Regions from separate parts of the Ruoffia tabacinasalis genome, predicted to be linked through region 3. Evidence: predicted binding sites of a transcription regulator. Region 3 holds the regulator's gene; each other region holds the start of a gene.
The links. The regulator CtsR, encoded in region 3, represses protease genes until heat stress. The targets are predictions, from matches to a motif close to TTGGTCAAAAAAGGTCAAANA.
Positions count from the first base shown of each region.

Region 1: a site for CtsR is predicted at 4,440-4,460, ahead of clpB (ATP-dependent chaperone ClpB). Genes of this name have one in related genera too.
Region 2: a site for CtsR is predicted at 1,903-1,923, ahead of clpP (ATP-dependent Clp endopeptidase proteolytic subunit ClpP). Genes of this name have one in related genera too.

Region 1 covers NZ_JBHSHQ010000008.1:6,872-18,133, reverse strand. Annotated here, with positions in the region: gene ACFO5Y_RS01190 (NfeD family protein) at 1-371, opposite strand, end outside; gene ACFO5Y_RS01185 (AI-2E family transporter) at 469-1,665, opposite strand; gene clpB (ATP-dependent chaperone ClpB) at 1,815-4,421, opposite strand; gene ACFO5Y_RS01175 (xanthine phosphoribosyltransferase) at 4,551-5,126, opposite strand; gene mgsA (methylglyoxal synthase) at 5,151-5,573, opposite strand; gene ACFO5Y_RS01165 (type 1 glutamine amidotransferase domain-containing protein) at 5,732-6,244, shown strand; gene ACFO5Y_RS01160 (hypothetical protein) at 6,292-6,645, opposite strand; gene ACFO5Y_RS01155 (alpha/beta hydrolase) at 6,792-7,643, opposite strand; gene ACFO5Y_RS01150 (glycoside hydrolase family 3 protein) at 7,744-9,552, opposite strand; gene ACFO5Y_RS01145 (hypothetical protein) at 9,568-9,816, opposite strand; gene ACFO5Y_RS01140 (alpha/beta fold hydrolase) at 9,934-10,773, opposite strand; gene ACFO5Y_RS01135 (Cof-type HAD-IIB family hydrolase) at 10,910-11,262, shown strand, end outside.
Region 2 covers NZ_JBHSHQ010000009.1:35,537-46,798, forward strand. Annotated here, with positions in the region: gene ACFO5Y_RS01645 (sugar-binding transcriptional regulator) at 1-925, opposite strand, end outside; gene clpP (ATP-dependent Clp endopeptidase proteolytic subunit ClpP) at 1,244-1,843, opposite strand; gene ACFO5Y_RS01655 (purple acid phosphatase family protein) at 2,040-3,986, opposite strand; gene rpmF (50S ribosomal protein L32) at 4,184-4,366, opposite strand; gene ACFO5Y_RS01665 (YceD family protein) at 4,396-4,947, opposite strand; gene ACFO5Y_RS01670 (tRNA(Met) cytidine acetate ligase) at 5,039-6,211, opposite strand; gene ACFO5Y_RS01675 (class I SAM-dependent DNA methyltransferase) at 6,232-6,981, opposite strand; gene rsfS (ribosome silencing factor) at 6,978-7,367, opposite strand; gene yqeK (bis(5'-nucleosyl)-tetraphosphatase (symmetrical) YqeK) at 7,343-7,951, opposite strand; gene ACFO5Y_RS01690 (nicotinate-nucleotide adenylyltransferase) at 7,969-8,613, opposite strand; gene yhbY (ribosome assembly RNA-binding protein YhbY) at 8,666-8,983, opposite strand; gene yqeH (ribosome biogenesis GTPase YqeH) at 8,999-10,120, opposite strand; gene ACFO5Y_RS01705 (YqeG family HAD IIIA-type phosphatase) at 10,113-10,637, opposite strand; gene ACFO5Y_RS01710 (YkuJ family protein) at 10,852-11,082, opposite strand; gene ACFO5Y_RS01715 (glycosyltransferase family 4 protein) at 11,245-11,262, opposite strand, start outside.
Region 3 covers NZ_JBHSHQ010000004.1:29,620-40,881, reverse strand. Annotated here, with positions in the region: gene ACFO5Y_RS00270 (hypothetical protein) at 81-434, opposite strand; gene ACFO5Y_RS00265 (vitamin B12-dependent ribonucleotide reductase) at 800-3,397, shown strand; gene ACFO5Y_RS00260 (cob(I)yrinic acid a,c-diamide adenosyltransferase) at 3,412-4,002, shown strand; gene ACFO5Y_RS00255 (ECF transporter S component) at 4,073-4,609, opposite strand; gene ACFO5Y_RS00250 (DUF4430 domain-containing protein) at 4,606-5,010, opposite strand; adenosylcobalamin (AdoCbl) riboswitch at 5,104-5,250, opposite strand; gene ACFO5Y_RS00245 (AEC family transporter) at 5,395-6,336, shown strand; gene ACFO5Y_RS00240 (ATP-dependent Clp protease ATP-binding subunit) at 6,700-9,180, opposite strand; gene ACFO5Y_RS00235 (CtsR family transcriptional regulator) at 9,193-9,660, opposite strand; gene ACFO5Y_RS00230 (AI-2E family transporter) at 9,881-11,119, opposite strand; gene ACFO5Y_RS00225 (TIGR04086 family membrane protein) at 11,201-11,262, opposite strand, start outside.

The DNA of each region.
Region 1 (11,262 bases), on a different contig from region 3:
CCAAGTACAAATCCATTACTAATAGCTAAATCTTTACCTAATTTTATTGGGACAAATATTCCAATCGCGCTGACAAGAATCATTGCTAATAGTGTTAATACTACATCACCAATGTCGTTTAAATGCATATAAAGAGATATACTTATTGCTAATAAACCAAACATACCAATAATACCGAAATCAGGAACATAAAACTCCACAATTAACATGAGTATACCTAGTAAGAAAATTATGAACACGAGTAAGTTTTGACCTGGCATTCCAAAATAAAAACCATATGCTATTACTGCTAATCCTAAGAACAGCCATTTTGGACTGTAAAATAGACATAAGCTAAGTAACAGCATACCTATTAATAAACTTGCAATCATATTTACCCTCCTCTCATATTCATTATACCACTAATATGAGGATTTCCGAAGAAATATCTGTAAATAATTAGTAAAAAATTGGTTGGTTATTAAATTACTAAGTTGTACCTTCCAATTCATTTGTTTCGTTTATATCTTCGACTGCGTCAACATACTCTTGTTCTTGATGTCTAGTGTTTCTTCTGTATTCTATGTCATTTTTTAATAACTTAAACAAAGTTGATACTAATGGAACAGCAAGAAGCATTCCCCAAATCCCTAATAAGCCCCCACCGATTGTAATGGATATTAATACCCACAAGCCAGGGAGTCCAATAGATCCACCTACTACACGAGGGTATATGAGATTTCCTTCTAATTGTTGTATGACAATAATAAAGACTAAGAAAGTTAAAGCCTGAATTGGTGAATCAACGAAAATCATAATAAATCCAATGGCACCTGAAATATAGGCTCCCAATACAGGTATTAACGCTGTCACACCTGTTAATGCCCCAATCATTGAAGCATATGGGAATTGGAAAATCCACATACCAACAGTCACAAGCGATCCAAGTATTAAAGCTTCTAGTACTTCTCCCGTGATAAAGTGACGGAACGAATAATCAGTAACTTCCAACACATACATTAGACCTTTATGCCCTCTTTCAGGCAGATACGTTTCAGATAAGATTCTAAACTGTCTACCTAAAGTTTCCTTAGACATCAAGACATAAAGTGAAATCATCAATGAAAGAAATAAATTTACAACGATACTAAAGACAGAGCCCACTGTTGAAAGTGTTGTCTCAATAATATTAGTCGTAAAACGATTCGCAATAGAAATCATATTTGTGACGATATTTTGCCAATCAATTTGAAAAGTTTCGACAAACTCAGCTAATGGGGGAAATATCTCTTCATTCTCTATCACCCGGTTTTGAATTCCATTCGCTAAGAGTGGAATAATTTCAATAATTCGGCCAAAGACTGATATCAATTGAGGAATCACTAAATTCAAAATAAAAATCAAAACGATAGTAATTATTATTATAGATACTAAAATACTCACTGGTCTGCGTGTCTTTTTAATAACAATACTGTCACTATTGGGAAAATACAGTTTCTCCAACATCACCATCGGGATATTCAGTACATACGCAATAATAAAACCTAAAATAATTGGCATTGAAATTGTCAATAAATAACTAAAAATATTTTTTAGTCTGTCGAAATTAACAATGGCCAATACAATTAAACCTGCTATAAACAAATATTTAATAATATCAAAACGATATTTTTTTACTTTGTTCATATTTCACCTCCGTTATATTCTTTTAATATAACATATTTATTTTTTCCAATATAGTCATATTACCAATTGTATGGTATACAGTAATAGTTAAATGTAACTAAACAAAAAACCAACGCATTTTTCAATACGCTGGTTTAATCATTTTTCTGTTATACCATAGCTTCGGTACTGTTAAAGGTAAGTTGCCCTTCACTTTCATCAACAGTAATCACAGAATTTGGTAATACATTTCCTGCTACAATTTCTTTAGCTAATGGTGTTTCTAATTCTTTCATTATGAAGCGTTGTAAAGGTCTCGCTCCGTAAATAGGATCGTAACCTTGTTCAGCAAGCCATTGAGTTGCTGATTCAGTCACTTCTAATTTTATTTGTTGGTCTGCCAATCTATTTGAAAGGTTTTCAATCATTTTGAGTACAATTCCACTCATATTGTCTAAAGTTAAAGGAGAGAAAAGAACAGTATCATCAATACGATTTAAGAATTCTGGTTTGAATTGTTGACGCAGTAATTGATTTACTTGTTTTTCAGTTTCTGAAGATATTACGCCATTATCTTCTACTCCTTCAAGTAGTAAGTGTGACCCGATATTACTAGTCATTATTATGACAGTATTTTTGAAGTCTACAACGCGTCCTTTCGAATCGGTCAATCGACCATCATCCAATACTTGGAGTAATATATTGAAAACATCTGGATGGGCTTTTTCCACCTCATCCAATAGAATGATAGTGTACGGATTTCTACGTACGGCCTCAGTCAGTTGTCCACCTTCATCATGTCCAATGTATCCTGGAGGAGCTCCCACTAATCTAGACACCGTATGTTTCTCCATATACTCACTCATGTCAAGTCGAACCATATGATCTTCAGAATCGAATAACGCCACAGCGAGTGCTTTAGCTAATTCTGTTTTACCAACACCCGTTGGTCCTAAGAATAGGAACGAACCAATTGGTCGATTCGGATCTTGAATTCCAGCACGTGATCTAAGTACTGCTTCATGAACAAGTCGAACGGCTTCATCTTGTCCAATGACTCTTCTATGTAAGACGTCATCAAGATGCAATAATTTTTCTCTTTCGCCTTCAACAATTTTGTTCACTGGAATACCAGTTAAACGACCAACAACTTTAGCAATTTCTTCATCTGTTACTGATTCTTGTGTGAGTCGGCTTTGTACTTCAGTTTCAACATGTTCATTCTCTATGGCTGTTAATTCTTTCTCCAGTTCAGGAATGATGCCATGTCTTAATTCAGCCGCTTTTTCTAAATTATATTCAGCTTCTGCATCTTCTAAGTCATGACGAGCTTGATCTAGTTGTTCACGTTTATCACGTAATTTATTTGTTTCTTCTTTTTCAATATCCCAACGAGCTTTCAAGTTATTCGCTTCTTCTCGTAAGTTTGCTAACTCTTCTCGAAGAATCTCTAAGCGACGTTTACTTGCGTCGTCATCTTCTTTTTTCAATGCTTCTTCTTCAATTTCTAAAGTCATTAAACGACGATTGACTTGGTCAATTTCTAAGGGTACTGAATTTAATTCCATACGAATTGTCGCACAAGCTTCGTCAACTAAATCGAGTGCTTTATCTGGTAAGAAACGATCAGTAATATAACGGTTTGAAAGTGTTGCTGCAGCTACTAAGGCATTGTCATGAATATTCACACCATGATGAATCTCATAACGTTCTTTTAAACCACGTAGAATAGAAATAGTGTCTTCAACATTTGGTTCATTAACCATAACTCTTTGGAAACGTCTTTCTAAAGCTTTGTCTTTTTCAAAGTTTTGGCGGTATTCATCTAGTGTCGTTGCTCCAATACAATGCAATTCACCACGGGCTAACATCGGTTTTAAGAGATTCCCAGCATCCATTGAACCTTCAGTTTTACCTGCTCCGACAATTGTATGAATTTCATCAATGAATAGAAGTATTTGCCCTTCTGCATCTTTCACTTCTTTTAATACAGCTTTTAAGCGTTCTTCAAACTCTCCACGATATTTTGCTCCGGCAATCAATGCACCCATATCTAAAGAATAAAGAGTTTTTCCTTTTAAGTTTTCCGGTACATCATTTCGAACAATTCTTTGTGCTAGTCCTTCAACAATCGCGGTTTTACCAACACCCGGATCCCCAATTAAGATTGGATTATTTTTAGATTTACGTGATAAAATTCGAATTACATCACGAATCTCTTCATCACGTCCGATGATTGGATCCATTTTATTTGTTTTGACTGCTTCATTTAAGTTAATCGCATATTTATCTAGAGATTCATATGTCTCTTCTTGATTTTGAGATGTCACACGATTTCCTCCTCTCAATTCTTCAATTCTATCTTTAAATTTTTGTTCAGTTAAGCCATTATCATTTAAAAACTTAACGATTGGATTATGTTTTTGTTTGTATAAAGCCAACAGAATGATTTCCGTTGAAAGATACTCATCATTATATTCCGCTGCAATCGTCGTTGCATCTTGTAATAAGCGATTTAAGTTCTGACTAATACCTTGTCCGTATTGTACATTACTCCCACTTACTTGTGATATTTTATCAATTTCATCTTCAACTAGACGAACAAATTGATCCATTGGAATATTTTGTTCACTATATAATTTATAAGCAAAATGGTCTGCTTCTAGCATGATTAACCATAAATGCGCAATATCTATTTGTTGATGTTGCCGTGTTATGGCTACTTGCTGTGCCTCACCAATTGCCTGTTGCATAGTGGTTGTTAATTTATCAATCATATTTACACAGCCTTTCTTTTGGTCAAAATTGGTCAATTATTTTTCTATATAAATATAAGCCCCTCTTGAGGCTATACTTATTATATACCTTTAGTCAGGAAAGGTCAAATGTTTTTTGACCTTTATTTTTTATTCATAAAATTCAATCTTCCCATCATCTAATGATTTAATTCGACAGATCGAATAGACATCGTGTCCGGAATCTTCCAATCTTTCTCTACCGGGTTGGAAGGATTTCTCAATACAAATACCTATACCTACTGTTTCCGCCCCACTTTGCTCGATTAAATCTGCTAAACCATAAGCAGCCTCGCCATTAGCTAGGAAATCATCTATAATTAATACTTTATCATCTTTATTAAGATATTCTTTTGATATAAACACATTACTAGTTGTATTCTTTGTATATGAATGAACCAGAGTCTCATATTTATCTTCTGATTTAATTGTACTTGGTAAAGCTTTCTTGGCGAATAACATTGGAACATCCAAACGATAGGCAACCATTAAAGCTGGTGCAATACCAGATGATTCAATAGTTAATACTTTTGTGACACCTTTATCTTTAAAGTATTGATAAAAATCATTTTCGATACTTTTAATCACATGTGGATCGATTTGATGATTTAAAAATGAATCAACTTTTAAGATATTCCCAGGATAAACTTTTCCATGCTCTAATATCATTTGTTTTAAATTACTCACTCACATACCTCCTAATGTCATCAATTAAATATCAATCTTATTGTGTTCTTGAGTTTGACGAATATGTCTCCAGTCAAAAAATCCACTTTCTAACCCACGAATTAAAATCTCAGCTGTACCCATATTTGTTGCTAATGGAATATCGTAAACATCACAAAGACGTAATAAGGCAGACACATCTGGTTCATGTGGTTGAGCAGTTAAGGGATCTCTTAGGAATAATACTAAGTCCATACGATCATCTGAGATTGCTGCACCAATTTGTTGATCTCCACCTAATGGTCCAGATTTAAAACGATGAACTTTTAAACCAGTGGCTTCGATAATTCTTTGACCTGTTGTACCTGTAGCAAATAATTCATGTTTAGCAAATATATGTCGATAGGCTACCGCAATATTTACCATATTATCTTTTTTCTTATCATGTGCGATTAAAGCTATTTTCACTTTAAACACACCTCCTCTTTTTTTACTTTAATTATATCAGATACTGAGCATTCTTTCTTACTTAATACTCAACATATCTGGACTTTCAAGCAAATCAATTGCATTCATCTACCAGATTGTTAAACTGTAGGTAGAAAACTCAAAGGAGGACTTTATTAATGGCAAAAATTGCTACAGTAATAACAGACTTATTCGAGGATATTGAATTCACTTCACCACGTGATGTATTAATAGAAGCAGGTCACGAGGTTATAACAATTGGACCTGAAGCAGGACATACGGCTAAAGGGAAAAAAGGTGAAGCAGAAGTTACAATCGACAAAGGTATTGATGATGTGAAGTCAGCTGATTATGATGCTTTACTAATTCCGGGTGGATTTTCTCCAGACAAATTAAGAAAAGACGATCGTATCGTTGATTTCGTTAGAGAATTTGCTTTTGCTCGTAAACCAATTTTTACAATCTGTCATGGCCCACAATTATTAGTCAATGCAGATATACTGCGCGGAAAAGACATTACGAGTGTGAAACAAGTCGCAATTGATGTGAAAAATGCTGGTGCTAACTACTATGATGAAGAAGTTGTTATTGACCCTTCAGGAATTATCTCAAGTCGTACACCAGAAGATATTGATGCATTTAACAAAGCAATCGTTGATGCTTTAGCATAATCATTGAATGCAAAGAAAAAACTCCCTTTATGGGAGTTTTCTTTTTGCTAATTATCTCTAGTTGTATCTTCGGGATTCGATGAAAAAAGTTTGATGGCTGAATTTGCCCTTACATCGGTAAACAAATTCAAATTACAACTTACTAATTCGATCTCATCATGTGTCTGATAATAATTAAATAAATCATCTTCAATAATTTGTAGAAAATTATCTGCATATAATAAGGGTCTCAGTTTTTGACTATCAGCATTCTTGTTGTAATCCTCAAATTGCATCAGAACAAATTGGTCAATAATTATCCGCTCATTGCTCACTAAGTTTGGAAAACCTGTGCGAATATCCGTTGCTATTAAACTGCTAGGTACTAGCAACATTAAAGAAAGTTGAAACTGAGCAATCAAAGGATGGTTCTCATCAACTAATTCAATTGTATGTGTTATAAATTGATGTTTATTAATTGTAAAAACTCCTTTATTAAAATATCTAAGAGATTTACATTATAACGCAAGTTTTTAGATAATCCAGTCTTTTTAAAAGAAAAATAAGATTAATTATCACCATTAATAATATCAAAGCCATATCTTAGGAATTCTGGAAAATGTCGCGCCCAATAAAGTTCATGGTGCTCTTCGTCTGCCATAATTCGTAACCAAATATTATCTATGGGATGATTCATTTTCAGTAAATTATTATAATATCGAAGATTACAATCAATATATTGTTGATTCATCTTACCATCGATAAAACTAGCATCGGTATCATCGCCCTCGTTTGTCCCTACTTGAATGTATACTTTCGTATCTGGGTTTAAAGGATGCGCTTTGATGAAAGATAAAAATTGCTCTTCATTAAACCATGAAGCTAATGAGAATACTCCAAGGACTCCGAATACTTCTGGATACTTACTCCCCATATAGGCTGCCATAATGCCACCCATTGAACTTCCAGCAAGTAAAGTATTCTTTCTATCAGGTAGCGTTCGATAATTGTCATCAATAAAGGGTTTTAATTCGTTAACAAACCATTCACCATGCAAGGCCCCATCTCCACCGACATTCTGAAATTCTTCAGTCTTCGTTTGATCGGTTGGCCACGGCGAATATTCATTTAATCGATTTTCATTGGCATTATCTACTGCAACAATAATCATTTTAGGTAACTCTTTATTATTTTTTATCGCTGGAATGACTTTCCAAGAATGACCTACAAATGCCTCTTTACTATAAAACACATTTTGCCCATCATGCATATACAATACAGGGTAAGCATTCTCAACATCTTTTTTATAATCTTTCGGTAATAAAACACGGATGCGTCTTTTCTGATTATAGTAAGGTATATCTAAATAATGCGTTTCTAACTTTAAATAGTAATAATCATCCGTTCGCTTCCAAAACATTGGCTCCACCTACTCACCCCATATCTAATCATTTTAATTCATTTACATTATAACGTTTAAAAGTGATATGTAAAAGATAAACACATCTATGTAGAAGTATTTAATAATTTAAACCAAAGCCGCTTCGATACTCATTCCCTGCTTGATCAACGTAAGCATATGTCATTCCTTCACGCATATACTTATCTTTATCGTAACCAGGTACATCATTACGCGAAATTGATACACCGTATTCATCCACTCCAATAACTTTACTATTCTTAGGTAATGTTAACGGTAGTTTCCCAATTGGAGAGAATTGACCGAGGATCACTTCAAGCACTGCCCCAGGGAATGTATCATAACCAACAAGTAAGGCATCTGATTTCTTCTCAATATTCTCTAAAATCCAAGGCAAGATCATATTCACTGATGTCACAACTTTTTTGCCGTTTTCATGCATGTAGTCTACAATTTTATTTAATTCATATAAGTTACTTAAAGTTGTTTCTTTATAAGTGTCGCCGTTCAGTGCAATATTAGGCTTATCTTCACAGATTTCTAATTCTAATAAACCAGGTGTCGCATCAAAGTACGAACCACTCACTGGGTATAGGAATAACGCTGCAATGTCAACCTCTTTATAATCTTCAACAATTTCGATATTTAATGCCTTCACGTCTTTTAATAGAAGTTCTTGGTATTTTTCATTTTCCTCTTCACCTCTACCAAAGGCTTTAACGATTAGTTTTTGTCCTTTAGCTGGTAAGACATTATTATTTTTTAATAAAGTCACTGATTTCAAGTGTGTTTGGTATGCCGCTTCTTCAGCTTCTTTCTTAGTTGCTTCATCCATTACAGGTTGGTCTCCGACATAAGTTTTATTATCGAATAAGCCTAAATCAAACATCTCAATTAAAACATTCACATTCGCTTGATCGATTCTTTGTGGAGAGATTAAGTTAGATGTAATAGCTTTTTTCAAGTCTTTAACTTGGTTTGTTCCACTGATTAGATCTGTCCCAGCATTAATTGCTTTAGCAAAACGTCCAGGAACCGTTAAGTCTTCAACACCCCAACCAGTTTTACCCATAATTCCTGTGTCTGAGTTAATGTACCCAGTGAAGCCTAATTTATCACGTAATAAATGATTTAAGATATAGTGGTTAAATGCCATCCCGACTTCTTCAAAAGGAATTGCTTCTCCATCAAAGCTTTGGAAATGACTTTTCTCAATACTTGGTGCTGAATAATATGGCATCATTGAACTTGGATTATGTTTCGCCGCTTCGATAAATGGAGGTAAGTGATAATTTTCTAAACTACCTTCTGTACGGTATACGTTCCATTTTCCTTCTTTATAATGAGGGTCAAATCCGTTCTCTCTTGCTCCCCCACCTGGGAAGTGCTTGATTGTTAAGGCAATCGAGTCTTCATTAAGCTCTTCACCTTGGAAGCCTTTGATTAAACGGGCAATAATTTCACTAATTAATTCAGGCTCTTCACCAAATGTTCCATCAGTACGTTGCCATCTTGGATCTGTCACAACGTCAGCCATGTACATATAACCTTTACGGATACCTGAATCTAACCATTCATTTTTACTATATTTAGCAAAATCATCAATGATCTTATAGCCTTCACCTTGTTCAAGATCACCTTGTACAGCCGCAGCGATTCCTAATGTTCCTGGGTATAGTGAGAATGGCAGTTTCTCAAGATTTTCAGCCAGTAATTTGCTAGAAAATTCATTTCTTGAATTCGATGCAACAACTACTGGAATTCCTAAACGAGTTGCCTCAGCCACTTCGTTTAATTTATTAACCCATTCATTAATATCTTCATTCGGCATATTATCTCTTAAGATAAAATGACGCATGTGTAATTTCTCAATCGTTTCAGTCGTCGGATATTTATCTAGCGACTTCATTGGTGTTCCGTCAGCTTACTCAAATACTTCATCTAAGATTTCGGTATTTTCGCCTTCTTTTTTCGCTTTCCCCATACCTAATTGATTAATCATTAACATACCAACTTTTTCATCTATATTCATTAATGAGACAAGGTTTTCAGCTCTTTCTCGACTTGATAATCTCCAGTCCTCATAAGCATCTAATACACCGTTGTTGTTTAGGTCTTTAAATTTTAAACCATCGACTTCAATTATTTGTTTACTTTTTGTTTTAAGATTCATTTTAAATTAACCCTCCCAATCATCTGATGTATTTATAATATCACGTAAAATAAAACGCTTCAATTAATAATTAAAGCGTTTTAGCGAAATTGTTACATATTTAAATTTTTTCAGTGATTAACCCCAAAGTTTATTGAAGTTTTCTTCGGCTACTTCATAAACATTTTCAACTTCTTCATTATAGGCAGCAGAAATAAACTCACCCATTCTTGCCATTTCGATGAAAGGTACTTTATGTGCACCCTGATCGTCTAGTTTTAAGTAAACGTATTTACCTTCTGGAATATTTTTAGCAGCTTCCACAAATTCTTCAGCATAGATATATGGTACAACTGGGTCCTGCTTAGAATGCCAGAATAATAGTGGTCTCTGATTAATCGCTTGAGGATCAAGTCCCAAATCATATTTCTTGAAGTATTCGGTCATATATTCATAGATGGTTTTAGCATTTGGAGCTAATTGATCCACTTCACCGCCATGACTCACATATTGATTAACAATCCAATCGTTAAATTTGATTTGTTGAGGAGATCCCATTAATACAACGGCAACATTGACTTCTTTATTTGCTTTGAGTATTAACGAAGTGGTCATACCACCCATTGACATTCCAGCTACTGCAATAAAGTCATCTTTAATTAATTCTTTCGAACGATAAAAATGAACTATTTCAGGAAATTCTTTAACGTTGCTCATCAACGCTTCGAAAAATAAGATACCATTAACATTTAAATCGACACCGTACTTACGTCTTTCACCATGATGTTGAGCATCTGGCATAATAACACGGAATCCGCGTTTAGCAATCTCATTCCCAAAGGTCATACTCGAGTCCTTGCTACCGGTAAAACCATGATAAAAAATAGCCAATGGCGCAGCTTTATCTTCTAAATTCGCATCGATAATTTCAATGACTGGTATTTCATTTACATAATAGGATTTAGTAATATGACGCATAAAATTCCCCCATAGTTAATATTTATTTCTATCTCATATTGTACCGAATATTGACGAAGAAAAACAATTTAAACATTCATTTGTATGATTGAAAATAATTAAGTATAATCATCTATATATGAAAGGAGTTTCTTATATGAATCAACATCTTATTGCCATTGATTTAGATGGCACAACTTTAAATAATCAATCAAAACTTTCTCGATTTACAATTGAAACTTTAAGAAAGCTTGATGAGCTCGGACATATCGTCATGATTGTTACAGGGCGCCCATATAGAAATAGTATTAATATATACAATGAAATGAATATCAATTCGCCGATGGTAAACTTTAACGGTGCTTATTGCCACCACCCAAGAAAGCCACATTTCTTACCTGCATATCATGAAGAATTGGATAAAGAAATCGCTTTTGAATTATTTGCGAATCAAGATAATTTAGATATCAATTTATTAATCGCCGAAGGTAAAGAAAGACTATTTACTTC
Region 2 (11,262 bases), on a different contig from region 3:
TTGTAAGTAACAAAGGTATATTAGATAAATCTTTAAATTTCAAACCTATCCTAGGATAACGTAAAACCGTTTCTCCATAAGAATCGAAAAATATACCAAATGCTTCTCCAACGGCGTGTCCATTCTCGATAATTTCTTGTTGTTCGTCTGTAATCTCTCTACGTTCCGCCATTACATTAGCAGTTCCTATACTTAATAACAAGCAATTTGCACTCTTACTCATATCAATGACTTCTTTAATCATTGGATCTTTGAGCAATATCTCCGAAGTTTCTTTACCTAAATTCTCAGGTATAAACAACGGAATATACTTAGAGTCTGTTTGCTGCGCCATTAAGCTCCCCACGCTATTTGATTGGATATTAATCGAACTTCCCAATCCTCCACGTGAAGGAACGAATGTAATACTTCTTCCATCTGATAATTCTGGTGTGAATGATTCTGCTACTTTAGATAAAGTAGATCCACCTGTAACTGCAACCACATTATCACCTTCAGGTAAGTGTTTGTCCAAAATTAAATGAACGACTTGACCTAAGAACTGATAAACTGATGCATCTTTATCTGCATCACCTGGTACAATCCGACAATGTTCAATATTAAGCTTTCTCTTTACAGCCTCTTCCACTTCGTAAAACTTATGTTGTTGTTGATTAAGCAGATGCTCATCAATCATCACAATAAGGTCTCTCCCTTGTTGTGTTAGTTTTACGCCACTACGGTTTACGGATACGAGTGATTGACTTTTCAGCATCTCTAATATCGTTCTTACCGTTCTTTCAGTGAAATTAGTCTGTTGTGAAATAAACTTACGACCAATTCGTTTGTTTACATCATCCAAAACACGTAATACTGCGAGCCTCTCAGCTAACAAATCACTCACTTCAGGAACAATTGACTGAATAATTGTGAATATATCGGCCATTAATTCCCTCCTAGATGGTCAAAAGGCGACCATTGCATACAGAGCTACAACTCACTCCGAAAATCTAAATGAGTCTCACACCATGTCATTATCATACCATGACTTGAGTCTTCTTGCAACTGAAAAGCTCTTTATCCTGGCTAAAAAACAACCTAACGGGTCACAATATGTCCAACGAGGTCAGTTATTATTAATTTATTAGGAATAAAACCAAACAAATACGCCCGTACAATGCTATTATCGCACGAAATACCTAAGTATTGCGAGTAATATCCATTGAACGGACGTATAAATTATAGATTATTTATCTATGTCATATTATTTTTTATTTAAAGCTTTGTTACTTTCCATGATTCCGTCAATTAAGCCGTATTCAAGTGCTTCTTCAGCTGTTTTGAAATTATCACGATCTGTGTCTTGTTCGATAACTTCAATGGGTTGACCTGTTTTGTCACTTAAGATTTGATTTAAACGCTCACGAGTTTTAAGAATATGACGAGCAGCAATTTCAATCTCTGTTGCTTGTCCTTGTGCGCCACCTAATGGTTGGTGAATCATTACTTCAGCATTTGGTAAAGCCCAGCGTTTACCTTTCTCTCCGGCTGCTAATAAAACTGAAGCCATTGATGCTGCCATACCGATAACAATTGTTTGTACATCTGCATTAATAAAGTTCATTGTATCGTACATAGCCATCCCAGCTGTTACACTCCCACCTGGTGAGTTAATATATAGGAAGATATCTTTTTCTGGATCTTGTGCGTCCAAGAATAAAAGTTGAGCAATCACTGAGTTTGCTACGTTATCATCGATTTGACCACTTAACATAATAATTCTGTCTTTTAGTAAACGTGAATAAATATCATAAGCACGTTCTCCACGTGATGTTTGTTCTATTACTGTAGGTACTAAATTCATAGTATTCCTCCTTCGCGAATTTAAAGCTGTTAAACAACTTTCTAACCAAGTATAACTTATAGGTCAATAAAGGTCAAGGATATTACTCGGTAAGATTTTTTGCATTATTTACCCCTTATATCGACGTACTAATATACAAAAATAAGGAAGCCGAGTTTTAACACTCAGCTTCTGACTACTTGTTTAGTAACCTAAATTATTCTGCAGACTCTTCTGATTCTTCTGAACTTTCTTCAGATGTTTCTTCTGATGATTCTTCTTCAGTTGAAGATTCTTCGGAGCTTTCTTCAGATGACTCTTCTGAAGTTTCTTCTGAGCTCTCTTCAGATGTTTCTTCTGAAGCTGAGTCTTCTGAATTTTCTTCAGTTGCTTCTTCTTCTGAAGCTGCTTCTTCAGTACCTTCTTCTGTAGTTTCTCCACCTTTAGTAATTCCGAATGAGTGAACGATTGATACTGTACGTTCTTCACCTTCGTGTAAGTTACCTTCGATTTGGTAGATATCTACTCTTAATTCATCTCCACTTACAGTATATGCAGCGAAGTTTTGAACTGCTGAATCACGGTTGTTTGAATGACTTGTATCGAATGCTTCTGATTCTTGTGGTTGTCCACCGAATGCGAATAAGTTGTTATAGTAATCAACGTCTTCTTGAGTCATCCAATCTAAGTTAGGACGAACAGTGTGAATGTGTTCTACACCTTTAGAATAGATATCGTCATACTCTTTAGTACCACCAGTGTTTGGTAATACGAAGATTGTTCCTTGAGGATTTACGTAATACTCTACGTCACCTTCCGTAGTAGTTTCAGCTTCGTCCACAACACCGTTAGAGAAATTCTCATCAGTTGGAACATAGTTTAATGGTTTAGTACGTGAAATTACGTGGTCGTGACCTTGTAAAGCTAAATCGATATCTAACTCATCAATTAATTCCATGAATTCTTCACGGACTAATTGAACATCTGTATCTTGTAATGAGTGATAAGATTTAGAGTATAATGGTTTGTGGTAAGATAATACAACCCACTCAGCACCGTTCGCACGTGCTTCTTCAACGTCATTTCTGATCCAATCAATTTGTTCTTGTCCTAAAGCTTTACCTTCTGGATTGTCTTCAGATTCTTTGTTATCGTTTGTGTTTGCTACAACAAAGTGAACACCGTTGTAATCGAATGAGTAGTATGATCCACCATCAATAGCATCGTTTTCAGCTGGAACATTAATATGTTCGTTAAATTTAGTCGTTAATTGAGGGTCACCATATACTAATGCGTACTCATCGTGGTTACCTGCTGCAACAGCGAATGGTACTTGTAAGATAGACTCTTTAGATTGCTCTAAGATGTCAACCCATTCATCTTCAACTTCTGCAACTTCTACCACGTCACCAGTATGTAATACGAAATCTGCTTCAGTTTCTTCTAAAGCAGTAGCAACAGTGTCAGCACCGAATGCTGCTTCATTATATACATGCTCATTCCAGTATGCGTTTTGAGTATCTGTATATTGTACGAATGTAAATTCTTCTCCTGCTTCACCAGCAGTTGTGAAAGTACCTACTTCACTTGTTTCTCCTGCTTCACTACCTACTTGATAGTAGTAAGTTGTGTTTGGCTCTAAGCCTTCTGCATTTGCTTTATATGAATATTCAGTCACTGCTACTAAATCCATTGATCCAACAGCTGAACCTGAAGTCCACTCTGGACCTGAAACATTCTCGTCTGTATAGTATCCGTTAACTTGTGGTTCACCGTTTTCGTCAGTGACTACTTCGCCCTCTTCATCATATTCGATGTCAGCAAAGATAAAGTATCCATTCTCATCACGTTCACCATAAGTGTTTACTACTTCTTCTGCAGTCGCTTCAAATTCTAAGGCGTCACTTAAATCTTCATTAGTAGAAACCCATACTTTAGCATCTTCAGCTAATTCAGTTGTATACCAGTTGAATCCCATTTGTGTGCTAGGATCACCATTAAATGTAGTAATAAGACGGTTTGGCGTATTATTAGGTGCAACCTCCGCTACAGTTGGCTTTTCTTCACTTAGTTCAATATCTTGTGCTAATGTCGCTACTGGTGAGAGTAATTGAGCAGCAAGTAATGATCCAGTGATCAATTTCTTAAGACTTAAATTTTTCATTCTTTGAAATCCTCCTCATATTTTTATAAGCTATCCACAGTGCTTATAAATATAGTTTAACAAGCCATTGTAAATACAATGTAAATTCTATGTAAATGTTACGTAAACTTTACAAGGATTCGTAATTAAAGTGTGTTTATACTGTTTTGAATTTAAAGCAAAAAAATAGAGCTAATCAAAAGATTAGCTCAACAAAATTATTCAGCTGTATTAGATACAACTTCTTTTCCATCGTAGTGTCCACATGATGAACATACACGGTGGCTTAATTTTAATTCTCCACAGTTAGCACAAGTGTTCATTCCTGGTACTTGTAACTTGTAGTGTGTACGACGTGCTCTTTTCTTTGCTTTTGATGTTTTACGTTTAGGTACTGCCATTCTCTACACCTCCTAGTTGATGTTTGAGGTTATTGTTCCTCATCTTCGTTATCTAATAGCGTTTTTAAGGCTGCAAAGCGAGGATCAACCGTTTCGGCTTTCTCTTCTGCTAAGTTTTGCTCGTATTCTTCTTCGGTGACGACTGTCCAATCATTACCCGACGGTAAATCTCCGTCTTCTTCTCCTGGCTTTAATACTCTTGTAGGTATATTAATCGCGATGTTATCAGTCACTGCAACATCTAAATCAATATAATCATACTGAAGTACAATCGTAGTCTCTTCATATTCCCCGACGTTTCCATCATATTCCTCATACACATAACGTTCGCTAATTGGAATGTTTAAGTGTAATGATACTGGTTCTAATGATCTCGATGACGGCACCGTCAGTCGAGTATCGATTTGACCATGAAGAATGATATCTTCATTAGAAGGTACGAAATATCCGTTTACAATCACTGATTCCACATCTAAGATTGAAGGGTTTCGCTCCATGAGCTGTTCTTTAATATCTAAAGATTCTTCAAAATTAATAATATCATCAGGATGATCTTTTAATTGGCGGATTGTCCATTTCATCTATTATCACCTCTAAAACGACAAGATTTATTATATTGAAGTTTACAATTCTTGTCAAGATTATTTTAATATTAACACGATTCCTTTTCAATTAATAGTGAATTGGGAATCTTCCAGTGTTTTGTTGCATTATTTTATGTTTTGGATTGACTGAATAGACTGTGTCCGCACGTAAATTTAATTGATAATTGCGTGCGTTGTCTTGAGTCAAATTACTAAATAAATTCAATCCTGTTTGGTTTCGCTTCATCTTAAGTACTTTTCTTCCGGCATCCGAGTAGCCAAGTACGCGAATCGTAAGTAGATCATTGTTTAATTCAATGCTTTCTTGCCATTCTTTGTTTGTTATATTCAACAGAATCATCATTAACTTCCTTTGGATGGAAGCTTTCGTCCATCTTTTAGATGTGAGTGCATCAATTAAAGAGTCGAAATTATCAGTTTCCAAAATTTGCTGATAAATATAATGTTCAACACCATGATCAATGCCTTGATATTGAGTTAAGCGTTCGGCACTTTGACTTTGTACTTGGTACTTTAGTAAATCATAATAATCAGTAAGTTGTACGTTTGGATGACTGATTAGTTTTTGATATGTCCGCTTTGGTACAGTATCCTCGGTGACTAATTGTTGACGATTCAATTCTCGTATTTGACTGCCACTTAAGACTGCTTGCATATGTTCATTCTGTTTAATTCTAGGAATAGCTGTAACATCCATCTTAGAATTTAATTGCTTCAATGCTTTAATATATTGAATCCCAAGTAAATGATTAGGTGAGTCTGTTAATAGTTGCGCCTTTTCAGAAGCGTTATCTATAGCTTCTACAGCAGATTGATAACTCGCTGCATAAGAATTGCCCTCGTTAAGATTAGTTTTAACACTTCTATCGATTGCTTCTTCATTCTCAGCTAACCACTGAACATAAGCATTCAAGTCTTCATAGGAAGCAGACTCTGTTCCAAAAACAAGTTGATCTGACCCTAATAATTCTAGTGTCTTAACCGACCAATACGCGAAGTAATCCGCTGCTTGTAAACTAGCTAAGAGTGGTAACTCTAAGACGAGGTCAGCACCGTATTCCAATGCAATCTCAGCTCTTTGCCATTTATCAATTAGAGCGAATTCTCCGCGTTGAACAACATTTCCACTCATCAATACAACGAGCGCATCTGCCGAAGTTCTTTGCTTCATTTGTTCTAATTGATATTGGTGACCAAGATGGAAAGGATTATATTCGGCAATGACTGAAACAATCTTCATCTTATAACACTCCCCAACTCTTACTTACTACATCTAAAGAACCAACGGTCTGCCTCTTTATCTGTTCTCTTGTCATAATATTTACTTCCGTAATCAACAAACACTTCAATCTTATCCGCTTGAAAGCCTGCTTCAACTAAAGCATCCATATACTTCTCTAATGGGAAAGTTTGCTCTTGAAGTTCAACATCGACGCGTTCAAACTGCGACCCCTCAACTTGTCTATAGACAGTCAAGTAATGCTCAACGCTAAGTGATTCAGCATCACTGGCGCTTTCCCAAATTAAAGTTGCTGACTCGTCTTGATCAAAGTATTCAAATTCAGAAAAAACATCCGTCATTTGATACGGTGTCCAAACATCGAACAATAACGTTCCTTGCTCAGACAAAGTGCGATACATCCCTTTAAATGCCTCTTTAACGGCCTCGTAGTCGTTTAGAAAGCATAGTGAGTCCAAGTAACAAGTGACTAAGTCAAAGTCCTTTAAATCCGCTGATAAACGCGTCATATCTCCATACTTGAATTCAACATTCGGTAAATTAACTACTTCTTGACGAGCAACCTCTAACATATCCTCATCAATATCAATTCCCGTAACTGAATCAACGAAAGGTATCATCAATTGAGTAAACCAACCTGTTCCACAGGCGATATCTAACATTTTTCTAGGCTTTCGGTCTAAACTATTTAAAGTATAGTCAACCCAATATTCATACACAGATAGATCATTGAATCGATCATATACATCTGCTATTTGGCTGAAACTCATTGTTCTGAGATCCAGTCGCTAACATCAACTAATGGTGCATCTTGCCAAATTTTTTCTAAATTGTAATTTGCACGTTCAGAATAGTGGAACACATGAATAATAATATCATTCATATCAATTAATACCCATTTACCACCGTTTTTACCTTCAACGTTTTTCAATTCGAAATTATTCTCATCAATCACGCTAGTAATTACATTAACAATTGCTGATAATTGACGGTCATTTTTGGCATCCATTACGACAAAGTACTCTGCTAATGGTGTCAATTGTGCGACGTCTAAGACCATGATGTCATGTGCTAAACGATCATCTGCGGCGCGTACAATTACTTCTAATTTTTCTTTTGTGTTTATAATAATTAACCCTCCTGTTTTTTTGCCCAGTGGTTATAAATAACCACGCTTTCAACATATACTTTCTTATTCGTTTCAACAAGATGTTTGATTGTTTCTCTCATCTTGTAAAAGACAACTGCATCCAAATCTGTTTCGGCTAATTTTCTAGCTTCAGCCACCCCATCAAAGTTACGACCAGGTTCAATATAATCTGCCACAAAGAGTAATTTGCTCAGTAAGCTCATTTCCTTCGCGCCAATCGTGTGTTGTGCAATGGCATGAATGATTTCATCGTCGAACACACTATATTTCGCACGCGCTAATTCTGCCGCAGCTAGGCCGTGCCATACTGCTTCGTTCGCAACTCTTAAGGGCTCATACGGTGCATACATTGTCGCAAGTTGATACATCTTTTCGTCTGAATAATCTTTACAATGATCATGCATTAAAGCAGAGATACTCACTTTTTCTAGATCTTTGTAATCATATTGTCTCGCTAATTCTAACGCTGTTTCTTCGACACGAAGAACATGCTTAAATCTTTTTGGTTTGAGTTCTTCTTTAAGATTATTAAGTAGTTCTTCTCGTGTTACGTTTATATAATCTTTAGTGTATAGAATTTCTGATACCAAACTCTTGCCTTCTTTCTTTAATCCATCTCATAAAGTTTGTGTTTTTGGATATAAGCTTCTACCTTACTTGGAACTTGATAACGAATAGATTGTTCCAAATACACTCTGAGTCGTATTTCTGTTGAACTCAATTCAATCAAGGGAGAGTCGACCCATAGTATAGGATATTGTCCTTGATAAGGGAATTCCCCTGGACGTCTGACTCCAACAAATTGAACTAATTGTACTAATTCATCAATTTGTTTCCAAGTTGACAAATCATTCGCGCTATCAGAACCGATTATAAAATAAAAATCAGATTCTGGATAAGTTTCAACGAAATGTCTCATTGTATCAACAGTATAATTCACCCCACCACGGTGAATTTCATAAGGTTGTACTTTAAATAAAGGATTGTTCTCAATGGCTAATTGAATCATTTGAACACGGTGTTGCGAAGCGATGGTCGTCTTTCCTGGTGCATGAGGTGGTTTAGCCGTTGGCATAAACCAAACTTCATCTAATTCCAATTGATTCCCAACTTGTTCTGCCATTAATAAATGTCCGAGATGTGGCGGATTAAATGTTCCACCTAAAATACCAATCCGTTGTCGATCATCCACCGATGATTTCGGAGTAAATTGACTCAGAATAATCGGTTCGAGTGCTTCTTCAATTGACATAAACTCTTGCGCTTTTACTGTGCCATTTGAAATACCCATTCTACACGTCCCCTTAGCTTAATCGATTTACTTGTTGACTGATTTCCTGATATTTTTCTTTTGTTGATGGACGGTATAAAATCGCTGTACTTCCGATTGTTTGAATAATAACACCACCGATTTCATCCGCAATTTTGTTAGCAACGTCATCTAAATCTTCATCACTGTTTTGTAAGATGACAAATTTAATTAATTCACGCTTTTCAATTGCGTTGTCCACTTGCTCGATAAATACATCTGTTAATCCTAATTTCCCCATCTGGAAAAGAGGTTTTAAATTATGCGAGTATTTACGCAAAAATTTTGTTTGTGCTTTGTTTAATGTAATCATATTAATTCCCTTCGTTTAAATAATTGCTGTACGTTTAGATACGCTAATTTCTTTAGGTAGCCAAACTTTTATTTCTGCTTTTGCATTTACTGTTAACCAACCTAAACCAGTAATACTAATGTCTTGTGTTTGGTCTAGTGTGAATGTTTGCTCAACTAGCTCTGGATACTCTTCTGCATAATCCTTGCTAGGTGGTGCTAACATCTCACCAACATGTTTCTGATACAACTCATCTGCATTCTCAGTTTTAGTACGATGTAAGTACAAATCAGTTGAGACGTAGAAAGTCATCGCTGTCTTTTCAACATCTGACTGAACGAGATCCACTCGACCGACACCGGCTAAGAAGATTGTTTGTCCTTCATTTAATTGGAAGGTTTTTGGTTTGATTGGTTTACTTGGTAGCACACTTTGGTTGTCTGAACGACTTAAATGATGTGCTAATTGTGTACGACGGATGATACCCGGTGTATCAATGATCGCATGCGCATCAGTTAAAGGAATTTGAATTAAATCCAACGTCGTACCAGGATGGTTTGATGTCGTAATGACTTCCTTATCTCCACCGTAATAACCAATCAATTGATTAATCAATGTTGATTTCCCAACATTTGTCACCCCAACGATATAAACATTACGGTCACTAATGACTTCTTCAATTTTTTCAGCTAATGAATAAATTCCCGCGCGTTTTGTACCGTAAGTTAATACGATATCTTCAGGATATAAACCATGACGATTCACTGTTTGGCGAATCCAATCTTTTACTTTTGATTTACGCGTTACTTTCGGAAGTAAATCGAATTTGTTTGCTGCGATAATAAACGGTTGGTTCCCGATAAATCGGTGTAAACCAGAGATTAAACTTCCCTCAACATCAAAGATGTCTACAACTAATACAACAAAGGCATCATCATTAGCGATTTCACCCAATTTGTTTAAAAATACATCGTCATCAATATCTAAATCTTGTAATTGATTGTAATGTCTAAGTTTAAAACAACGTTGGCAGTAAAACTCGCCTTTTTCTATCCCTTTATTTAACGCAGATTGTGGTAAGTAACCTATCTCATCTGGATTCTCTGTTTGAATGGTTGCCCCGCAACCGATACATTGAAATGTTTCTTGCTCACTCAAGCGTATTCCCCCAATCTCCTGTTCGGTCAATGCCGACGATTTTAAATGCTATCTTTTCTAACATACGATTAATTATTGTAAATATATTATCATTTGGCGCAATAGGTTTGACTAAGATACTCTTAAGATGATTACGATTCGCACCAATCACATCTGTCATAACTTGATCTCCAATCACAGCAACATTCTCTTTAGGTACTTGTAAATCCTCGATAGCAAGTACAAAATGCTTTCTGCGTGGTTTTAAAGCACTTGAAGTAAACCTTAACTCTAATGGTTCTGCTACTTTAAGTACTCGATCATAGTTGTTGTTTGATAAGAGGTAAATACCAATCCCTGCGTCTTTAAATCTTGTTAACCATTCAGCCATCTCTTCAGTATGCTCCCACTGATTCCACGCAATGAGCGTGTTATCTAAGTCGCATATGATTGCTTTAATATCATGTCGCAATAAATCTTCTGGCTTAATTGCGTAAATTGAATTGATGGTCCAGGTTGGAGTCAATAATTTTTTCATATAGTCCCCTTTTAAATTCTTATATTGTCTTTGATATTATAACATATTCTTCCAACATTCTATAATAACATATCATATCTGAGTACTGTACACTATTTGATCAAATTGACAAATATATATTCTATTCTAACAAAAAATAATCCTAATAAATTATTGCCCCATGTTATAAATCTATAACATTGAATAATTTATTGGGATTATTTACTGAGTTTATTTAACCTAATAATTCGTAAATTTCAATTGCTACTAAATCGATATCATCGAAACGGTAAGTTGTTCCTCGTTGACTATCTGATAATTCGAATGCTTTATCATCTGCATGATAAGTTACTTGGCATTTTTCAACACCATCTAATTCAAAACGGCGAACCTCTGGTTCACTATTATTAGCATTTACCATAGCTTCTAAGCGTTGGATAATACCTGTCAAAACTGAAGTTTTCATAGTTGATTCCTTTCGTTAACAGAATTGCTCAATATGTGAGCAGCAAAACTAAACTAGGTTAGTTTTTCAATATAGTATATGTTAACAAAATGCTTTGAAATTGCAAGAAGTTACATAAACTATTTTCGATAAATTCTTATTTTTCTACATCTACTACATAAGTTACGTATTACTCCACGG
Region 3 (11,262 bases):
TTCATACACAAAAAAACCGAGCAAACCACTTCACTCTTCAGTGTACATGATTCACTCGGATTTATTAACTCTTTTAGAGATTATTCAAAATACTCTTGAACGCGGTCAGTCACGTCAGAAGACATGTCTTTTGCACGATCCATAATTGAAGAGAACGCATCAGATGCTTGGTCTTTCACGTTTCCAGCACCACTTGCTAACTTAACGATTGTGTTTACTTCAGAATCACTTAAGTTATCAACAGCATTTACTAAACTATCTGAACCATTTAATTTATGTTTTACAAATAATTTAGCGCGTTCACGGTTCACAACACCTTCAACTCTATGACGAACGTCATCGTTATAGTACATCATTGCTGCAATTCCAGCAACTGCCGCAGCTGAACCTAGTAATACTAAGCCAAGTGACACATTATTTCCTTTTTTACTCATTTAAATTTCCTCCTTTTATGCTATATAAATTTATAACATCTTCATATTCAATTGATAAGTATATTATAGCATAAAACGCTATCACAACCTATTAATACGCCGTGGCTGGAAGCAATATTTTATAGTATATTGCGGTAAGATACTATTAGAACGCATTATTGTATTAAATTTATTTTTAAAATTGATAGTTGAAAATTTATTTAATATCGCTTAGCCTCATCTAGCAAGATTTGTGCGAACAAAAGGCGAACAAAAAACTATGACAATAATTTTATCCTAGCATAATACGACATGTTGGGTTAGAATACAGTAGCAGCACAATATATAGTGCTAACGGAACATTTTCACAAAGGGGTAATATAAATATGACTCAAACAACAGATCAACATGTGACATGGAACAAAGAACAATTAAATGAAGCTATCGAAGCATTTCCGCAAATCTTCCCTATGACAAGCGATATGAATATTACGCACAGTGGGGTTTCAAGAATGGTTATGTTAGATCGCTACTCATTCAAAGATGCAGCTAAATCAACGTTAGCGGTTGGAGACCTTGTTATCCTAACGGTTAAAGCAGATCCTAAATACCCTGCGAGAGGGATTGGGATTGTGCAATCCATTGATACGGCTAACAACGAAGTCCTTATTTGGATTGAAGAAGAATACCGTGGTTCGTTAGAAGATAAAACTGAACAAAAGACCGGACTTGTCACTCGCAAGATCGAAACGATTGATAAACCGTTAGAAATTTATTTTGAACAGATCGCAAAGCGTACTGCCAAAGGTCTTTCGGATGTTGAAACAGATGCGGTTAAACGCGAAGAATTAAATGGTCAATACTATACACAATTGAAAGAAATGAATTTTGTTCCCGCGGGTCGTGTGCTTTACGGAGCAGGAACAAATACTGATGTAACTTACTTTAACTGTTATGTGATGCCTTTCATTCCAGATTCACGTGAAGGTATTTCAGATCACCGTAAAGAAGTCATGGAAATTATGAGTCGCGGAGGCGGCGTGGGTACGAATGGTTCAACACTACGTCCAAGAAATACGCTCGCTCGTGGGGTGAACGGGAAGTCATCTGGTTCAGTTTCTTGGTTGGATGACATCGCTCAACTAACACATCTTGTGGAACAAGGTGGTAGCCGTCGTGGTGCACAGATGATTATGTTAGCTGATTGGCATCCAGATATTATTGAATTTATTATCTCAAAAATGCAAAACCCGCGCGTTCTACAATACTTAATTGAACAAACAGATGATGAACAAATCAAAACTCTAGCCAAAGAGAAATTAAAATTCACACCTTTAAATCAAGCAGAATTATCAATGTATGAAAATATCGTTCGTTACAAATCAATGCCTGGTTTAGGTGGCTTCTCAGAACAAAATATCAAAGACGCTGAAGCTAAACTGCGTGATGGCGGTACTTACAGTGTTAATAATCCTGATTTCTTAACAGGTGCAAATATCTCCGTGACTTTAACAGATGACTTTATGGAAGCCATTGAACAGGACGGCGACTGGACATTAAAATTCCCAGATGTTGAGAACTATACACCTGCTGAAATGGCTGCTTATAATGCAGAATGGCCAGACCACGGTGATGTACGTGAATGGGCTGACCAAGGATACGGCATTAGAGATTACCGTACGATTAAAGCGAAAGAACTTTGGAAATTAATTAATATTTGTGCAACTTACTCAGCTGAGCCTGGAATTTTCTTTATTGATAATGCGAATAAAGATACAAATGCGAAAGCATACGGTCAAAAAGTTGTTGCGACAAACCCATGTGGTGAACAACCTTTAGCACCATACTCTGTATGTAACTTAGCTGCCGTTAACTTAGCGAATATGGTAAATAAAGACACACATACTGTGGATTATGACCGATTAATTGAAACAGTGAAGACTGGTGTACGTATGCAAGATAACGTGATTGACGCGACACCGTATTTCCTAGAAGAAAATAAAAAACAAGCCCTGGGCGAACGTCGTATCGGTCTAGGTGTTATGGGCTTAGCTGACTTACTCATCTATACTGAACACGTTTATGGATCAGCAGAAGGAAACAAAATTGTTGATGAGGTATTCAAAACAATCGCAGTATCTGCTTACGAAGAATCGATTGCTTTAGCAAAAGAAAAAGGCAGTTTCCCATTCTTAATCGGCGAAAATGATGAAGAAACTCAAGTTCTTCGTCAAAAATTCGTTCAAACAGGCTACATGCAAAAAATGCCGGATCATATCCGTGAAGGTGTCTTAGAACACGGTATTCGTAACTCACACTTACTAACTGTCGCTCCAACTGGAAGTACAGGAACAATGGTTGGTGTAGCAACTGGATTAGAACCTTACTTTGCTTTCAAATACTTCCGTAGTGGCCGACTAGGTAAATTTATCGAAGTGAATGCTGAAATTGTTCAAGAATATCTTGATGCACACCCAGAAGCAGACGCTGAAAATTTACCAGAGTTCTTCGTTGAAGCTATGTCACTTGCGCCAGAAGCACACGTTGATGTTCAAACAACGATCCAAAGATGGGTTGATAGTTCAATTTCTAAGACTGTAAACGCACCTAAAGGTTACCAAGTCAGCCAAGTTCAAAGTATTTACGAACGCTTATACAAAGGTGGCGCTAAAGGTGGAACGGTCTATGTGGATGGGTCTCGTGACTCACAAGTATTAACACTTGCGGCTGAAGAGAATGAAGCAGAAAATATCGAATTATTCCCAATGGAAGAGGCGCGTATCGTTGATGACAGTAACGAATTAAGACAATTAGTTGACCTAGCTGAGTCAGAGCACGTTAAAACACTGGGACATACAGATGACGTTGTTTTTGGTTCAGATATCGGAGATACTTGCCCAATTTGTCGTAGTGGAATTGTTCAAGATATTGGTGGATGTAATACATGTACTAACTGTAACGCACAATTACGCTGCGGTTTATAATAAGGAGTATACTCATGCAAATTTACACACGGACAGGTGATCACGGTACCACTCGCATCATCGGTGGAAAGTCTGTTCATAAAGATAGCCAACAAGTCGAGGCTTACGGAACGGTGGATGAATTAAACAGTATTATCGGGATGATTGTTGCTTTAGAAGAAACGCCTAGTGATATGAAAGAAGAGCTCATGCGCATTCAACACTATTTATTCGACTGCGGTAATGACTTAGCAACACCCGAAAAACATGATAAGTATCCATATCGTACGAATGCAGACCTGGTAACTTGGTTAGAAAGCCGCATCGACGAGTATGCACCGATCCCTCCAACAGTTGAATCATTTATTTTACCAGGTGGAACACAACTCGCTGCTCAACTTCACTTTGCACGCACCGTTACAAGACGCGCCGAGCGTCGGATTGTTAGCTTGCAACAAGAACAGACGATTAATCAGCACGTATTAAAGTTTATTAACCGTCTATCTGATTACTTCTTTGCCCTAGCACGTGTGGCCAATACCCAAGCTGGTGTCGAAGACGTCTTGTATGAACGAAGCGGACGTGTCTTCCATACTGAATTGACAAAAAAAGATATACCAAAATAATTTCAAAAGAGCCATCAGAAAAATTTCTGATGGCTCTTTTATGTGTTACAGTTTCAACGTTTCCTATTCGTTATCCTTTTGAAGTCATAAATCGTTTTTGAATAATTGGCACCAGCGTCGGCTCCAGCACTAAAAAGAAGGCCACATTCCCAGCCGCATGCATTAAATCAAATGAAATCCCTTGGGCATAATAAACCCAGAAATTAACGACACCAAACATTTGTGATGAAAATAGTGAAATAACAAACCCGTAAATTAATCCAGTCGCTCCAGCGAACAGCGCAAAGATTACTCTTCGCGCACTCTGATGGTCCTTTAATCGATTGTATAAAGCCTTTAGAGCACTTGTAAGTAATACAATGATGCCATAGGCCATAATTTGATAAAGTGTCCAAGGACCCATTCCAAGTAGCATATTCGAAATGACCATCGAAGTGATGGCTACTAGGAGTCCATCCAAAGTTCCCATCGTTAAAGTAATAATTATTAAAATCACTGTGACAGGTTGTACATTTGGTATAAATTGAAAGGCAATTCGCCCAATATGACACAGAGCGGTCAGTAAGGCCAGTACTGCTAGACGCTTAACTGTGAAATACTTACTCATCCTTCGAAGGCTTCAAGTTTCCACTCGACTAAGTCACCGTCTGATAACTCTAATTCAGCCGCTCCAACTTCAGCCATCTCTCCGTTTAAGTCAAACAACCAGTATTTCCCTGCCTCTTCATCTTGTTCATGTCCGTTAATTGCAGAGATAAAGCCGTCAGCTTCTTCAAGTTCATAATGCTCTTTCATCACATCTAATAGAATCGCACCTTCTTCAACTTCTAGAACTTGTTCGCCTTCGTCAATTTCTTCTCCATCAACTGTTACTGATACAGTCACTTCAGCTAATACCGCTTGTTCACTTGATTCAACCGGTGTTGAAGTAACTTCTTCTGTCTGTGTCGTTTCACCACAACCAACTAATACTAAAGTTGACGCTAATAATAGTAACCATTTTTTCATTCTAAATGCCTCCCATATGATTTTGTGACAGATGACAGTATTCACTTCAAACTATTTGGAGAGAAAAGCATGGGTTTATTCGAATGGATCGGATATCACTCACTATTTTGCCTCGAAATAGTATGTCGGATAAGTATGCTTGAATAAAGATCTGACTCCATGCTTTTCGCATGATTACAGTGGCGGGACCGTCTCGGAATTTAACCGAACTTCCATATTCAAACTACTTTAAATTTGTATCTATCTCTCTTTATAATAATTATTAATGAAGGACAATGCAAGTTAATTGTCAGTAAAAATAATTGGTCAAATGATGAATTGAGTATTATAATCTTTATATTCGCATTTTTTGATTGCAAATTTTTAGACGAAGGAGTTAATTGATTGGACAATTTTATGATCGGATTCAATGCAGTCATGCCAATGATGCTTTACATGGCTTTAGGTCAGTTTTTTACACGCGCAGGTTTCATTAAACAAGACGCTTATGCTCAGTTTAATAAAGCGATTTTTTCTATTTTACTGCCATTGAATTTATTCTCAAATGTTTATAATACGAATATTGCGACGGATTTTAATGGGTTAACTTTATCTTTTAACATTATTTTTGCTATTGTTGCATTTATTATTTTGGCTTTTATTGTACCTATTTTCGAAAAATCAAATGCAAAACGAGGGGTCATTCTTCAAGGTTCGATTCGTTCAAACGCGATTTTATTCGGTTTACCAATGGGAATAGCTTTACTCGGTCAAGAAAATTTAGGGATGGTAACGATTGTTCTAGCAACCATTGTACCTTTAAATAATATCTTCTCTGTAATTGCTTTTTCAATTTATACTGATGAGAAATTCTCATTGAAACGAACAATTAAACAAGTATTGACTAACCCAATGGTTATCTTTACTTGCGCAGGGGTAATTGTTGCGGTATTAGGATTCAAGTTCCCTAATGTGATTGAAACGACGATGGGAAATTTAACACGTATGACGACGCCGCTTGCACTCATTGTTATGGGTGGAACGTTTAACTTTGGTAAATTAAAGGATGCTGACTGGTCTCTTTACGGAACTGTTCTTGCACGATTAGTAATTATTCCTACGATTGCTTTATTTATTGCAGGTGGTTTATTAGACTTTCGTGGAGCTGACTTAATATCAGTCTTAATCGCGACGGCTGGACCAACGGCTGTATCTAGTTATGCTCAAGCAGTTGTCGCCGGCGGTGATGGCGATTTAGCAAACCAAATTGTTGTCTTCACAACGGTCGCTTCAATGTTCTCGCTAGTTGTGTTTATTATGATTTTAAAGAGTTTAGCTTATTTCTAATACGATGGGCTATCAAGGAAACACCAGACTTTTCTGAAGTTTGGTGTTTTTTATGCTTTTTGGATCTTAAGACAAATGGACTTGCGGTTCGTCTTTAGTTGAGCTAACTCAAGACAAATGGACCTGCGGTTCGTCTTTAGTTCAGCTAACTCAAGACAAATGGATTCGCCGTTTGGCTCTAGTTGAGCTAACTCAAGACAAATGGACTTGCGGTTCTTCTTTAGTTGAGCTAACTCAAGACAAATGGACTTGCGGTTTGGCTTTAGTTGAGCTAACTTAAGACAAATGGATTCGCCGTTTGGCTCTTGTCACAGAAAAAAATCGTGCCAGCGAGATTTCTCTCACCGACACGATTCATCTGTATTATTTAGAACGGTTATTGATATTGATTGCTCCTTGGCGGCCACCAATGGTGATGTTATCACCTAATTTGATATCTCCACTTAGCATCATTTCACTTAACTCGTCTTCTATTTGTTTTTGAATTGCGCGACGGATTGGTCTTGCTCCATATTCTGGATCGAAGCCAGCGTCAGCAATAATTTCTAGAGCTGTCTCTGTTACACGGGCTTCAATCTCAAGATCATGTAGACGGTTGATGATATCTTGCGCTTGTAATTTAACAATCTCTTTAATTTGATCTTTAGATAATGGGTGGAAGACAATAATTTCGTCAATACGGTTAATGAATTCTGGACGGAATCCACGTTTTACTTCTTCCATAACGCGTGCTTCCATTGCCTTGAAGTCATCTGTATAGTCCACAGCACCGAATCCGACTGACTTGTCATCACGAAGAGCTGTTGCTCCCATGTTCGAAGTCATGATGATAATTGTGTTACGGAAGTCGACACGACGCCCTTTACCATCTGTCATATGACCATCATCAAATACTTGTAATAACATGTTAAATACATCTGGATGGGCTTTTTCAACCTCATCTAAGAGAATCACACTGTAAGGTTTTTGACGAACTTGCTCAGTCAATTGACCTGCTTCATCATAACCAACGTATCCTGGAGGTGAACCTACTAAACGAGACACACTGTGTTTTTCCATGTATTCAGACATATCCACACGGATCATATTGTCCTCGCTACCAAAGATAGATGAAGCTAAAGCTTTCGCTAATTCTGTCTTACCTACCCCAGTTGGGCCTAAGAACATAAATGACCCAATTGGTCGTTTAGGACTCTTCAAGCCACTGTATGCGCGGCGGATCGCTTTAGATACTGATACAACAGCATCATCTTGACCGATAACACGTTCATGCAACTCTTCTTCTAAGTGAACAAGACGTTTTGATTCGGCAGTATCTAATTGTTTTACTGGGATACCTGTTGAAATAGTAATTACTTCTGCGATATCTTCAGGACCCACTTTAAGAATTGCTTCACCTTCACCCTTATCTTTGCTTTCTGCTTTCGCAGCTGCTTCGATTTGAGTTTCAACTTTTTGTTCTTCTTCACGGATTTTGGCTGCAGTGTCAAAATCACGGGCTAAGATAGCTTTTTCTTTTTTATCGGATAATTCGCCTAATTTTTTCTCAAGGTCGCTTAAGTTTGTACTGTGCGTCGTTGCATCAATACGTACTTTAGCTGAGGCCTCATCAATTAAATCAACGGCTTTATCTGGTAAGCGACGTTCAGTTAAGTAACGTGTACTTAATTTAACCGCTGCTTCGACCGCTTCATCAGTAATTTCTACATTGTGGTGTTTTTCGTAACGTTCTTTAAGTCCATGAATAATTTGAACAGACTCTTGTTGAGTTGGCTCATCGATTTGAACTTTAGAGAAACGACGTTCTAAGGCTGCATCTTTTTCAATGTGTTTTTGATATTCATCTAAAGTAGTTGCACCAATGATTTGAATTTCTCCACGAGCTAATGCTGGTTTCAGGATGTTTGCTGCGTCAACAGCACCTTCGGCTGATCCTGCCCCAATTAATGTATGTAACTCATCAATGAAGAGAATTGTATAACCATCTTCGGTAATTTCTTCAATGATTTTCTTCATACGTTCTTCGAATTCACCACGGTATTTCGTTCCCGCAACAAGAGAACCCATATCTAACATCATTAAACGTTTGTTAGCAATGTTTTCAGGCACTCCACCAGATACAATACGTTCTGCTAGACCTTCGGCAATTGCAGTTTTACCAACACCAGGTTCCCCGACTAATACGGGGTTATTTTTTGAACGGCGACTAACAATTTGTACGATACGACGTATTTCATTCGCACGTCCAACCACTGGATCTAACTTCCCGTCACGCGCTAATTGTGTTAAGTCACGTGCAAGTGAATCTAAAGTTGGTGTTGTCGAACTTGCTACTCCATTTTGTTGCTGTTGTTGTTTTTGACGTCCACGACGGCCATTTTGAACGCGTCCTGTTGAATCGTTCACACCAACCATTTCGTAGATTGTTTTTCTTAATTCATTTAAGTTGATACCTAAGTTCTTTAATAGAACTGTTGCTAAGATTTCTTCTTTTAACATGCCTAGTAATAAATGCTCTGTTCCAACTTTTGGCACACCTAAACGTTTCGCATCATTCGATGCATTCATAATAATTTTCTTCGCACGTGGTGAGTATGGAATAACAATATCCCCTTGCATACGTGGAGCATTCACTTTACCGTGAATAATTTCTAATTCAGTTAGTAACGTTTGGTAGTCTGCGCCCATACCACGTAAAGCTTTCCCAGCAATACCTGACTCTTCACGAGCTAGACCTAATAAGATATGTTCTGTGCCCACAGCCTGATGTCTTAAGTAATACGCTTGCTCAGCAGCAAAAATCATTACTTGGCGAGCACTTTCAGTAAATAATTCTTCAAACATACTTTCACCTCTTTATTTATATGTAATTCGTAATTGTTCTAAAAACTTCGACAGAATCAAAGCTCTTGCTTCTTGTTCATGTAACGAGATTGTTTGTAGTAATGCTTTATCAATCACTGATAGTATTAATGCGCCTTCTCGTTCTGTCATTATACTATGGTTGACTAATGTTTCAATAATATTGATTGCACTGCGGTGATTTATACGCGGTCCTATCATTTGGATCATATCGTCAAGGGCGTCGATTTCATCAACTAACTCAACTTTTAGAATCCGTATATAGCCCCCACCACCTCGTTTACTTTCTACCATATAGCCATGTTCTTGAGTAAAGCGTGTATTAATAACATAGTTAATCTGTGAAGGTACACAATCAAATTGTTCTGCAATATCACTTCGTTTGATTTCAATTCTTTCACTATTTTTCAAAAAGCTTTTTAAATAAGCTTCAATAATATCCGACATATTTCTTTGTGCCACTATGATCCCCCTTCCACTAACATTGACTATCTTTGACTATTATATAATAAAAAAACTTTCTCGACAACTATTCAGTTTAAGGAAAGAGGACTTTAATGAAGTGATTGCGTGCCTTCTGACCTTCTTTGACCATTATAGCATATCCATTGAAAAAATCAACATTTTGAATTGAAAAAGAGCCCTAAATCTATCTTATATAGACATCAGGGCTCCATTTTATTTAAATATCTTGAATATCTTCAGGTGTCAATATTTTATGACGGAGGGCTTCAAATGGCTTTAATTTTAACCCTTCTTCTTCGTATTCATTCATTAGAGAACGTTCTTTGGCTTCTTCCCGAATCTGTTTACGATAGCTTATATCTAAACTGAATAGTTTATAGATTGTTGCAAAGACCGGTACCCCAAGTAAAATACCTGAAATTCCGAACAAGCCGCCACCGACAGTTACGGCTGCTAAGACCCACATACCTGGAAGGCCGATTGAATCACCAACCACACGCGGATAGATCAAATCTCCTTCGAGTTGTTGAACGACAATAACGAAAATGAGATAAATTAACGCATTCACTGGCGAAACCGCGAATTGGATAATAGCACCGACAAACCCCGCTAAAAATGCTCCGACTAAAGGAATAAACGCTAACGCACCTTGCAAGGCTCCGAGCATGGCTGCATATGGCATTTGGATGGCCCAAAGTCCAAGCGATACGATGAAACCTAGGATAAAGGCTTCAATGACCGTTCCTGTAATATAGTTGGAAAAGACATCGTCAGTCACATTCAAGATGTTCTTAACAATTCTTACTTGCTCATCACTCAAATATGAAATCAGGATATCATTGAAATTTTTACCCAGCTTTTCTTTCGACACTAAAATATAAAGGGCAAACATCACTGACAATACAAAGGTTGTCACAGCTGAAGCTGAACTAGATAAAAGTGATACAGAAGACTCCGCTACACCTCGAAGCAGTCGGTTTCCAATCTCTGCAAAACTAGACATCACACTACTCCAATTAAAGTCCACTTGCTCCATTAAGTCATTAAACATTGGGATAAGATGTTGTTGCTCTTCAACCCAAGTTTGCACAGAATTTGTCACGGTCGGCACCGCTTCAACTAATGTTGATATTGCTGTAATTAGTTGCGGAACAACTAAACCAATGATTCCCGCAACGACTAAAGTAATGACTAAAATTGAAAGTACAATCGCTAGCGGACGGCGAGTGTGTTGCAACCATTTTTTATCCGTATTGGGATACAATCTTTTCTCAAACTGGTTCATGAGTAAGTTCAAAACGTAAGCCATCATTCCCCCTAAGACAACTGGGAAAGCAACTTGCCAAACAACTCCAAAGGCACCTGCTACTTGTGACCAATTAAAAATAATTAAAATAACAACCGCAATAAATAATACCTTTGCTATAAATTGCTTATCAAGTTTAAAATGATTCAAAAAAACACCTCTCTCTTAGTTATAGAATAGACTAAGAGAGAGGTGTAGTCAATTAAATTTGTTTATTGTTTCTAGTCTTTATTAGACAGCATTATTATGTGTTTCGCTTGCTGTTTTAGCACCAGCAAAACCAGCGAATGAAG